DNA from 2 places in the Ligilactobacillus agilis genome. Region 2 is predicted to be linked to the other one. Evidence: predicted binding sites of a transcription regulator. Region 2 holds the regulator's gene; the other holds the start of a gene.
The links. The regulator HrcA, encoded in region 2, represses chaperone genes, less so after heat shock. The targets are predictions, from matches to a motif close to TTAGCACTCNNNNNNNNNGAGTGCTAA.
Positions count from the first base shown of each region.

Region 1: a site for HrcA is predicted at 4,263-4,289, ahead of groES (co-chaperone GroES). Genes of this name have one in related genera too.

Region 1 is NZ_CP104397.1:1,712,727-1,718,995, reverse strand. Features, by position in the region: gene N4597_RS08660 (DNA/RNA non-specific endonuclease) at 1-550, shown strand, start outside; gene N4597_RS08655 (ABC-F family ATP-binding cassette domain-containing protein) at 599-2,554, opposite strand; gene N4597_RS08650 (redox-sensing transcriptional repressor Rex) at 2,788-3,432, shown strand; gene N4597_RS08645 (CPBP family intramembrane glutamic endopeptidase) at 3,474-4,109, opposite strand; gene groES (co-chaperone GroES) at 4,313-4,597, shown strand; gene groL (chaperonin GroEL) at 4,636-6,255, shown strand.
Region 2 is NZ_CP104397.1:1,314,333-1,320,601, reverse strand. Features, by position in the region: gene N4597_RS06545 (hypothetical protein) at 1-485, shown strand, start outside; gene N4597_RS06540 (histidine phosphatase family protein) at 528-1,196, opposite strand; gene hrcA (heat-inducible transcriptional repressor HrcA) at 1,398-2,435, shown strand; gene grpE (nucleotide exchange factor GrpE) at 2,453-3,022, shown strand; gene dnaK (molecular chaperone DnaK) at 3,051-4,892, shown strand; gene dnaJ (molecular chaperone DnaJ) at 5,020-6,165, shown strand.

The DNA.
Region 1 (6,269 bases), 400 kb from region 2:
GGGTCAGCAAGTGATTACGGTCAATGATAATAAGCCTGGCTTTAGTGCGGCTGACTTGTCTACCGCTAAGGGTCCGTGGCAGCATTATGGAAATCTAGATAATTTAAACCGGGCGACCCAGGCAGACGCCTTGTTAAATCAAAGTTTGATGCCTAAGACCAAGCGGGAAAGGTTGACGGTTAATCCTACCGGATGGCATAACAAACGGATTAGTTCGGGCTGGTTGTACAATCGAAGTCACCTAATCGGCTATCAGCTAACGGGGCAAAATAACAACTGGAAGAACCTAATTACTGCTACCCGCTCTCTAAATGATCCGGGGATGGTTAAATATGAAGATCAAGTCGCAGATTACCTAAAAGCGAGTCCTAAGCACTATGTTCGTTATAGTGTGCGCCCCGTTTTCTATCAAAATGAATTACTAGCAAGGGGTGTGCAGATGCGAGCACAATCAGTCGGTGATAACAGTGTTTCTTATAATATTTATATTTTTAACATTCAACCAGGGGTGACCCTAAATTATAACGACGGAACTAGTCGCCTAAACTAAAAACAGCTTGCAACCATGCGTTTATAGCGTGATTGCAAGCCGTTTTTGTTATTGTTCTAAAAATTCTTCTAAGGCTAAACTAGCCTCTTCCCAAGCAGTTTCGGCGGCAGTTAAGTCGGAAGTTACTTGGTCAAGTTGTTTTTGCAAAGCTTGGAGTTTACCTAAATCATTTAAGTTTTCAGGAGCGGTCATAGCAACTTCGATTTCAGACTTTTGCGCATCGAGTTGTTCAACCAAACTTTCGGCCTCAGCTTGTGCCCGTTGCAGTTTACGTTCTTGCTTTTGACGTTCCTTGCTTTGCTGGTAACTTAACTTAGAATCGGAAACTGAGCTAGTAGCTTGTGCAGTTTGGTCAGATTGTTCGCTCGCTTTAGCAGCTGCTAGTTCGGCTTGTTCTTTTTTCTTATCAACATAGTAGTCATAGTCACCTAGGTAAAGGGTGCTACCAGTTGGTTCGATTTCTAAGACGCTGGTGGCCACCTTGTTGATAAAGTAGCGGTCGTGAGAAACAAATAAAATTGTGCCGTTAAAATCAAGGATAGCCTGCTCTAGGACTTCTTTACTGTCAATGTCTAAGTGGTTAGTAGGTTCGTCCAAAATTAAGAAATTATCGTGTTCTAAGGCTAACTTAGTTAGAAGTAAGCGGGCTTTTTCACCACCAGAAAGGCTACCGACGATTTTTTTAACATCATCACCAACGAAGAGGAAACTACCTAGAATCGAGCGGACGTCACGTTCTGGCATAGTTGGGTGTTCGTCCCAAATTTCATTAAGTACGGTCTTTTTGAAGTCAAGGTTTTGTTGTTCCTGGTCGTAGTAGCCTACCGTAACGTTAGTTCCTAGTTCGGCTGAACCCTTGATAAAGGGAATTTTACCTAGGATACTCTTTAAGAGGGTGGACTTACCAATTCCATTGGGGCCAACGATAGCCATAACCTTGTGTTTGCGTAAATCGATATTAATGGGGGCTGCAATGGTTGTCTGATTATAGCCGATTGCGGCGTCAGATACGGTTAAAACGACATTGCCACTCTCTTTTTCGCCTTCAAAGCTAAAGTGGGGGCCCTTTTCATAGCCTTCAGGTCGTTCTAACCGGTCCATTTTTTCTAGTTGTTTACGCCGGCTTTGAGCCCGTTTAGTGGTGGAAGCTCGGACTAAGTTACGGTTAACGAAATCTTCCAATTTATTGATTTCTGCTTGTTGTTTTTCGTAACTCTTCCATTCCTGAGCTAAGCGGGCGGCTTTTTCCTTAATATAATAAGAATAGTTCCCCTTATAGTAATTAGAGTGACCATGCGTAATCTCGTAGATTTCGGTGACGATTTTATCTAAGAAATAACGGTCGTGAGAAACGATTAAGAGTGCGCCTTGGTAGCCTTGAATGTAATTTTCTAACCAGGTTAAAGTCTCAATGTCTAAGTGGTTAGTAGGTTCGTCTAGAATCAAGAGGTCGCGTTTTTCTAAGAGTAATTTAGCTAAGGCTAGGCGGGTTTTTTGTCCCCCGGAAAGGTCTGTGATGGCGTGGTCATACATATCTTCGTCGAAGTGGAAACCATGGAGGACCGCTTTTATTTCATTTTCATAGCCGTAACCATTTTGAGCGTTAAAGTCATGGAGTAATTGATCGTATTGCTTAGTTAGTTGTTCGTAAGCGGCGCTTTGATGGTCTATGCTAGTAGCAATTTGTTCTTCTAGTTGGTGGAGCTTAACTTCCATTTCTTGGAGGTAAGCAAAGACGGACTTCATTTCCTCGAAAACAGTTTTATCGGAATCAAGGCCAGTAGTTTGGGCAAGGTAGCCAATAGTTAGGCCTTTTTTACGGACAATTTGGCCTTCATCTGGTTCGGAGTCACCGAGTAGCATTGAAATTAAAGTAGACTTACCGGCTCCGTTTTTGCCGACTAAGCCAATCCGAGAATTATCTTGAATATCGAGGCTAACGTTTGAAAACAAGACGTCTGCCCCAAAGTGACGGGCGACGGCTTGTGCTTGAAGTAAAATCATGAAAATATCACCTGCTTGTGTAGTTTTTAGCTTGTGTTAAATAGTAATAATGTTTGTGAATTAATATGTACAATCTTTCTTTTTAAGCGAAAATCTTAGATGTAGTGCTTGATAAGCTGGGATTTTACCGACTGAATTTAAAAAAGATTGTGAAAAAGTAAACGCTTTTTTGTTCCCTTATAGTCGCGGTTATGGTAGAATTAATTCGTGAACTATGTGAAAGGAGAAATAAAATGGCTACTGAAAATATTCCTAATGCAACAGCTAAGCGGCTCCCCATTTATTATCGTTACCTTAACATTCTAGCAGATTCTGGTAAAAAAAGGGTATCCTCTACGGAATTAGCTGAAGCTGTTAAAGTAGATTCGGCAACCATTCGGCGTGACTTTTCTTATTTTGGTGCCCTAGGTAAGAGAGGGTATGGTTACGAAGTTGAAGCATTGATTAAGTTCTTCAAAAAGATTCTTAACCAAGATAAGTTGACTAACGTTGCCTTGATTGGAGTCGGAAATCTTGGCCATGCTTTATTAAACTTTAACTTCCATAAGAGTAATAACGTCCGAATCAGTGCTGCCTTTGATGTTAATGACGAGATAACGGGTACCATTCAAAGTGGGGTGCCCATCTACCCAATGTCTGATATGAAAGAACAGTTAACGGTACAACAGATTGAAATTGTTATTTTGACTGTACCTGCATCTGTTGCGCAAGATGTAACTGATGAAATTATGGAAACTGGGGTAAAAGGTATCTTGAACTTTACCCCTCTTAGAATTTCTGTTCCAGATACAGTCCGGGTCCAAAACGTTGATTTGACCAACGAACTCCAAACTTTGGTTTACTTTTTAGATCACTTTGGCACTAAGGATGAAGACTAATAACTTAGGGATTTTCACATTATGGTGAAAATCCCTCTTTTTTATATTGTTTGGCTAAGTAGCAAGATTAGTAAGTTCATTCCCAGGTGACACCCCACGCTAATACTGATTCTTCCCGTCTTATAGTAGACCCCACTAAGGATTAGGCCCATAAAAGCATAGACTAAGAAGTGACCATCGTTATGGGCTAACACAAAGAGAAAAGTTGATCCTAATAAGGGGTAGAGTTTATTTGTAAAGTCGCTAACGGTTCCAAAGAGTACCTTCCTAAAGACGAGTTCTTCCATAAGTGGAGCGGCTAGTATCAAAGTTAAGGCGTAGTACGGATAGGATTTCGTAATGGTTAGCAAAGATTGGGTGTTGGCAGAAGCGCTTGGAAGGTGGAGAACGTAACTCTCGAACCCTAAAGCCAATTTTTGACTAATAAATAAGCCTAACAGTCCTAAGCCGAGGTAGAGTAAACTCACAGACCAGGGAGCTGGTCGTCTTTCAAACTGATTGTGATAAGGGTAGCGGTGGTTAAGCCCCAGCATAAGTCCCGCACCTAAGAGGTTAATAATTGTTAGGAACAGATAAATATAAGGACTTTTTGCCCACCAGTAGCTAGCTAGGTTGGCAAAGTTAAGTGTTAGAAAATAAGTAAGCACTAATGCCAACGCGTTTTTAGAATTTGCCATTGAAAAAACCTTTCTGCTTGTAAGTAAAATTTCAACAGCGTCAATTATAACACAGTTAAGCCGTGGTTAAAAAAATTAGCACTCGCCAGGCGAGAGTGATAAAAAAGTCTTGCAATTTTAAATTAAAGTGAGTATAGTAATAGTTGTAATCAGTTAGCACTCAAAGTTAACGAGTGCTAAAAAAAGACATGGAGGGATTTAACGTGCTTAAACCATTAGGAGATCGAGTAATTTTAGAAGTTCAAAAAGAAGAAGAACAAAAAGTTGGGGGCATTATTTTAGCCGCTAATGCAAAAGAAAAACCTCAAACAGCTAAGGTTATCGCTGTTGGTGAAGGTCGCGTTTTAGACAATGGTCAAAAAGTTGCTCCAAGTGTTAAGGAAGGTGACCTTGTCTTATTCGACAAGTACGCTGGAACAGAAGTTAAATATGAAGATGCAACTTACTTAGTTGTTCGTGAAAACGACTTAGTTGCAATCGTTGACTAGTTTTTATTAAATTTACTACTATATGAGGTGAATATTTAATGGCAAAGGAAATTAAGTTTTCAGAAGATGCACGTTCAAAAATGTTAGCCGGGGTTGACAAATTAGCTAACACAGTTAAATCAACAATTGGTCCTAAGGGACGTAACGTTGTCTTGGAACAATCATATGGTTCCCCAACTATCACAAACGATGGGGTAACTATTGCTAAGGGAATTGAATTAGAAGATCATTTTGAAAATATGGGGGCTAAATTAGTAGCCGAAGTTGCTTCTAAGACAAATGATATTGCCGGTGACGGTACAACTACTGCTACTGTCTTGACCCAAGCAATTGTTAACGAAGGAATGAAGAACGTAACTGCTGGTGCTAACCCTGTTGGTATCCGAACTGGGATTGAAATGGCAACTAAGGCTGCCGTTGAAGGGTTACACAAGATGTCTCACACAGTTGCTTCTAAGAGTGATATCGCCCAAGTTGCTTCTATTTCATCAGCAAGTGAAGAAGTAGGTAACTTAATTGCTGATGCGATGGAAAAAGTTGGTAACGATGGGGTTATCACTATTGAAGAATCTAAGGGGATTGATACTTCCTTAGACGTTGTTGAAGGGATGCAATTTGACCGTGGTTACCTATCACAATACATGGTAACAGATACTGATAAGATGGAAGCAGACCTTGACAACCCATACATTTTGTTGACTGATAAGAAGATTTCTAACATCCAAGAAATCTTGCCATTGCTTCAAGAAGTAGTTCAACAAGGGCGGGCACTCTTGATTGTAGCCGATGATGTTGATGGTGAAGCTTTACCAACCCTTGTTTTAAACAAGATTCGCGGTAGCTTTAATGTAGTTGCTGTTAAGGCACCTGGCTTTGGTGACCGGCGCAAAGCAATGTTGGAAGATATTGCTATCTTGACCGGTGCAACTTTGATTACCGATGATTTAGGCCTTCAATTAAAAGACACTACCCTTGACCAATTAGGGACAGCTCACAAGGTAATTGTAACTAAGGAAAATACAACAATTACTGAAGGTGCTGGTGACTCAGCTCAAATTAAGGAAAGAGTAGAACAAATTAAGAAGCAAATCGCAGAAACAACTTCTGACTTTGATCGTGAAAAGCTTCAAGAACGGTTAGCTAAATTAGCCGGTGGGGTTGCGGTTATTAAAGTTGGGGCTGCCACTGAAACTGAATTGAAGGAACGCAAGTACCGGATTGAAGATGCCTTAAATGCAACCCGGGCTGCCGTGGAAGAAGGCTTTGTTCCTGGTGGTGGTACAGCCTTAGTAAATGTAATTCCTGCTGTTGCTAGCCTTAAAGCTGAAGGTGACGTTTTAACTGGGATTAACATTGTTAAACGTGCCTTAGAAGAACCAGTTCGTCAAATTGCTGAAAACGCTGGGCTGGAAGGATCTGTAATCGTTGAAAAATTAAAGGAACAAAAGGCCGGTATTGGTTACAATGCTGCTAGTGATGAATGGGTAGATATGGTTGAAGCCGGAATCGTTGACCCAACTAAGGTTACTCGTTCAGCACTTCAAAATGCTGCTTCAGTTTCTGCATTATTACTTACAACCGAAGCGGTTGTTGCCGACAAACCAGAAGAAAATCCTGCTCCTCAAGCACCAGCTGCTGGCATGGGCGGTATGATGTAATTTAAAATTAAGTG
Region 2 (6,269 bases):
AGACTGCCAAGAAGATGTTTGGGCTACCCAGCCGGTTAGATGAGTTTGAGGCTAACTATCTCACGGACCTCATGGTAAAAGCCAGTGTTAAAACTGAGCTGGGTAACTTAGTGATTACCGGACTGACTATACCTTGTTTAGTAATTTGGCCACAGGTCGCTTGGGGAGGATACCTCATCTTAGTCTTACTGAACTGCATCGTTTTCCAAACAGGGATTCAGCTTAAGGCAGGCGACGCGGGCTTATTAAATGTTAAGCCCACTAGTAAGTATAACCCACCTGCTAAAAAGCCTAATAAGCTGAGGTTGTTAGGCAACTTAGTGGTGATGGGGCTGTTATATTGGGCAGTTGTTGACGGTAAGTTCACCTTAGTGGGTTTACTTGGAACGGGTTGTTACCTCGTTTTAATGGGGGTCTTTTGGTACGGGCTTATTAAAGCTGACCGCAACTTGCAAACCTATGTAGATAAGCATCAGCCAAAGTAAGAAAACAACCGGTCTTTAGGATTAACTAAAGGCCGGTTGTTTTTAGTATTCTTCTCCGTCAAGGTAGTGGTTGTAGTAACTAACCTTGACGTCAGTGGCGGTGATTTCAAGCTTAGTGACTGCGCCGTTTTTAGGGCCGAGGTTATAGGCACCCAGTTCGGGGGCAAAGTGGTCAACTAAACTCCGGGTAGTTAGGCTGTGGCTGACCAAAAGTAGTTTTTGGCCGTCAGTGTGGTTTTGTCTGAGGTAATCAATCCCAGCGTTAAGCCGTTGCCAGTAGGCCGCGTCTGATTCGGCGTCACCGAAAGGATCGGCTTGGTGTAAGAAATCCCGGGTTTGCGCAAAAGAATAGTCCCGTAAAATATCATTGTAGGTCCTGGTTCCGTGGTTAGCACCAGCGATTAGCCAAACTTGGCTAGCATCAGCGGCTTCAAAGTAACCAAACCCTTGCTCCTTAAAGTAGGTTAAGGGGGCCGCCTTTAAGTTAGGGGTGTGGTGGTTAGCCTTAAGAATAAAGCCACTCGTCCTAATAGTCCGCATGGTGTTAGTGTGGTAAGCAGCATCGAACTTAATGTCAGCCAGGTGGCGTCCCGCTAGCCGTGCGTCTTCAATTCCCTTTTCGGTTAGGGGAGAGTCGCACCAACCTTGTAGGCGGTTATAACGATTTAACATAGTTTGGCCGTGACGGACCATATAAACTGTAATTGCCATAAAATCTTCCTATCTTTTTTTACTTATTCCTATCTTAACATGGAAAAATTACCGCGCCAAAAATTTTTTTAGCACTTTAAAGACGAAAGTGCTAAAAAAGTGGTAAAAATCCTTGACCTAACAAATAAAGTCGTGTATATTAATAATTGTTCTTAGCACTTAAATGTTGCGAGTGCTAAGAGAGAAACAGAGGTGATTGTGGTGTTAACGGACAGACAGCTTTTGATTTTAGAAGCGATTATCCGAGATTACACTGAGATTGGACAGCCAATTGGCTCGAAGGCATTGCAAGAACAATTACCTATTCATGTGAGTTCGGCAACGATTCGTAATGAGATGGCCGTGTTAGAACACCAAGGTTATATCACCAAGGAGCACTCAAGTTCTGGCCGGGTCCCATCTCTAAAGGGATACCGCTATTACGTTGACAATATTGTTAAGCCAGCTAAGCTAGACAAGCAGTCACTTAAAAGTATCCGCAATTCCTTTGGAAATGAGTTTTTGAAGGTTGATGAAATTGTCGCAACTTCCGCCAAAATTCTGTCTGACTTGACTAGCTATACGGCGATTATGTTAAAGCCGGATAGCACTGATTTAAGGTTGGAAGGGTTTCGGATGGTACCGATTGGTCACCAACAGGTAATGGTAATTTTAGTTGCCAGTGACGGGACGGTTGAAAGTCAAATTTTTAACATTCCACCAGAAATTAGTGGAGACGAGCTTGAAGCAGTGATGCGCTTGATTAATGACCAAGTAGTAGGTCTACCTTTGAATCAAGTGATTGCCAAGCTTCATGCCACCTTGCCGCTACTGACCCGTTACCTCCAGCAACCTGCTGGCTTTTTAGATGTTTTTGGCAACGTCTTAGACAAGGCTGTCAAAGAACAAGTCTATGTCTCCGGTCGCATGAATCTTTTGAATTTTGCTCACGATAATAACGTTGAGCAGTTAAAGTCACTGTATTCATTAGTTAACCAGGTTCCTAACATTAGTGACTTGGTTGATAATGACAAGGGCATTTCAGTTAGATTTGGCGATGAGTTAACTAATAAGTTACTGTTAGATTATAGCTTAGTCTCAGCAACTTATGACGATGGCCACAACGGGCAAGGATTGATTGCCATTTTGGGGCCAACTAACATGCCGTATGCCAAGATGATTGGCCTACTTGGGGCATTTAGAAAAGAGTTAACCGCCAGGTTGATTGATTATTACCAAAATTTTGATAATTTTAATTAGAGAAAAGGGGTGTTCAAGTGGCTGAAAAAAATGAAGAACTTAAGCAAACTGAAGAAGCTAAGCAAGCAGAAGCGACAGAAGCTACTGAAAAGCCAACCCAAGCAGAAGCTAAGGAAGATTCAGTAGCAAAGGCTGAAGCTAAGATTAAAGACTTGCAAGCTAAGCTTGATGAAATGGAAGATAAGTACCTCCGCTCCCAAGCAGAGATGGCTAACATGACGAACCGCTTCAAAAAAGAGCAGGCGAGTCTGTTGAAATACGCCGGTCAAAGTATGGCGACCGCAATCTTGCCGGCCATGGATAACTTAAGTCGGGCCTTAGAAATTGAAGTTGACGATGAAGCGTCTAAGCAATTGAAGAAAGGTGTCGAGATGGTTGCCCAAAATATCGAAGCGGCCTTGAAGGAAAACGAGGTCACTAAGATTGAAGCTTTGGGTAAACCTTTCGACCCAACCTTACACCAAGCTGTTCAAACGGTTCCGGTCGAAGAAGGACAAACACCTGAAACGGTTGTTCAAGTCTTTCAAGAAGGCTATATGCTAAAAGACCGGGTATTGCGGCCAGCAATGGTGGTTGTAGCTCAATAAATTTTATAATAAAGAGGTTGAATAAATAATGGCTAAAATTATTGGTATTGACTTAGGGACAACTAACTCAGCTGTGGCTGTCCTTGAAGGTAAAGAAGCAAAAATTATTACAAACCCAGAAGGTAACCGGACAACTCCATCCGTTGTGTCCTTCAAGAATGGGGAAACTCAAGTTGGGGAAGTTGCTAAGCGTCAAGCAATCACTAACCCAGATACAATCTCATCCATCAAACGTCACATGGGTGAAGCTGGATACAAGGTTGACGTTAACGGCAAGTTTTACACTCCTCAAGAAATTTCTGCGATGATTTTGCAATACATCAAAGATTACGCAGAAAGTTACTTAGGTGAAGAAGTAACCCAAGCAGTTATCACTGTTCCTGCTTACTTCAACGACTCCCAACGTCAAGCTACTAAGGATGCTGGTAAGATTGCCGGTTTAACAGTTGAACGGATTGTTAACGAACCAACTGCTGCCGCTTTAGCTTACGGTTTGGATAAGACTGACAAAGATGAAAAGATCTTGGTCTTTGACCTTGGTGGTGGGACTTTTGATGTGTCCATCCTTGAATTAGGTGACGGGGTCTTCGAAGTACTTTCAACTAATGGTGATACTCACCTTGGTGGGGATGACTTCGATAACGCCATCATCGACTGGTTAGTAGCTAACTTCAAGTCAGAAAACGGAATTGACTTATCAAGCGACAAGATGGCAATGCAACGCTTGAAGGATGCAGCAGAAAAGGCTAAGAAGGACCTTTCTTCAGCTAGCCAAGCTCAAATTTCCTTACCATTTATCACAGCCGGTGCTAACGGCCCACTTCACTTGGAAACAACCTTAACTCGGGCTCAATTCAACCAATTAACAGAAGAATTGGTTGAAAGAACTAAGATTCCTGTTCGCAACGCCTTGAAGGATGCCGGTTTGACTAACGCCGACATCGACGAAGTAATCTTAGTTGGTGGTTCTACACGGATTCCAGCTGTGCAAGAAGCTGTTGAAGCCGAAACTGGTCACAAGCCAAACCAATCAGTTAACCCTGATGAAGCCGTAGCCTTAGGGGCTGCTATCCAAGGTGGGGTTATCACTGGGGATGTTAAAGATGTGGTCTTACTTGATGTTACCCCATTATCACTTGGGATTGAAACAATGGGTGGGGTCTTCACTAAGTTGATTGACCGCAACACTACAATTCCAACATCTAAGTCCCAAGTCTTCTCAACTGCTGCTGATAACCAACCAGCCGTGGACATTCACGTTTTACAAGGTGAACGCCCAATGGCAGCTGACAACAAGACTTTAGGTCGCTTCCAATTAACGGATATTCCTGCTGCTCCACGTGGGGTTCCTCAAATCGAAGTTAAATTCGATATTGATAAGAACGGGATTGTTAACGTTTCTGCTAAGGACTTAGGAACTAACAAGGAACAAAAGATTACCATCAAGAGTTCATCTGGTTTATCTGACGAAGAAATCGACCGGATGGTTAAGGAAGCTAAGGAAAACGAAGAAGCAGATAAGAAGCGTAAGGAAGAAGTTGACTTACGTAACGAAGTTGACCAATTAATCTTCCAAACTGACAAGACCTTAAAGGAACTTGATGGCAAGGTTTCAGACGATGAAATTAAGCAAGTTAAGGATGCTAAGGAAGCATTAAAGAAGGCCCAAGAAGCTAACGACTTAGAAGATATGAAGGCTAAGAAGGATGAATTAACTAAGATTATCCAAGATGTCTCAGTTAAATTATACCAACAAGCTCAAGCAGCTAGCCAAGCCGCTGGCGCAGATGGCCAAGCAGACGGTAGTGCTAAGGCAGACGATAATACCGTTGATGGTGACTTCAAAGAAGTAGATCCTGAAGACAAGTAATTGCTTGGTAAATAAGGACTGGTGCTAGCCCCTTAGGGTTGGGCCGGTCCTTTTTTTAAGGAAAAAACTTTTTTCTTCCCAGGAGATATGGTAATCTAGGTGGGAAGAAATTTCTTGGAGGGAAATAATGGCTGAACAAAGAGATCCATATGAAGTCCTAGGTGTGTCCAAGGATGCATCCGCAGACGAAATTAAACGCGCATACCGGAAATTATCCAAAAAATATCACCCCGATTTAAACAAGGAACCGGGTGCGGAAGCTAAGTTTAAAGAAATTAACGAAGCTTACGAAACCCTAAGTGACCCTCAAAAGAAGGCCCAATATGACCAATACGGCTTTGCTGGCAACCAACAAGGCTTTGGTGGTGGCGGCTTCTCTGGCTTTGGTAACGGTGGCTTTGACTTTGGTGGCGGCGGCTTCGAAGATATCTTTTCTTCTTTCTTTGGCGGTGGTGGCCAAAGCCGAAGTCGGACGGCACCAAGACAGGGGCGCGATTTACAATACGAAATGAATTTAACCTTTGAAGAGGCAATCTTTGGTAAGAAGACTAACATTGAGTATAGTCGGGAAGCCTTGTGTAAGACCTGTCATGGTTCCGGGGCGAAGGCAGGCACTTCCCCAGTAACTTGTCATAAGTGTGGTGGCCGTGGCTTTATTCAAGTTCAACGGCAAACCCCACTTGGCCGGATGATGACACAACAAGAATGTGACGTCTGCCATGGAACTGGTAAGGAAATTAAGGAAAAATGTACTACTTGCTACGGTAGTGGCCATGTTCGTGAAAAGCATGAAGTTCAAGTTACCATCCCAGCCGGGGTTGAAGATGGCAACCAAATGCGCTTACAAGGCCAAGGTGAAGCTGGGTCTAACGGTGGCCCTTACGGGGACTTGTTCATCGTCTTCCACGTTAGTCCAAGTGATAAGTTTGAACGGGACGGGGCCGAAATTTACTACACCTTACCAATCAGCTTTGTGCAAGCTGCCCTGGGTGATAGCGTCAAGGTCCCAACTGTTCACGGGGACGTTGAAATGAAGATTCCTGCCGGTACCCAAACCGGGACGACCTTCCGTCTTCGCGAAAAAGGGGCACCGCGCTTGCGTGGCAACGGTAACGGTGACCAAAAGGTAACGGTCACAATTGTTACCCCTAAGAACTTGACCAAGGCGCAAAAGGAAGCCCTAAAGGCCTTTGCCGATGTTTCCGGTGAAGATCCTGCTGGTGACGACAGCTTCTTTGAAAAGTGGCGCAAAAAACAACGTAAGAAACGCTAATTAAGTTAGCGGGTTGGCCGTAAGTGGCTAACCCGCTTTTTTTGTGCTGTTTATTAGGATTTGATTAAATTTAAACTTTTAAAGAATTAATTCGCTACCTGTTT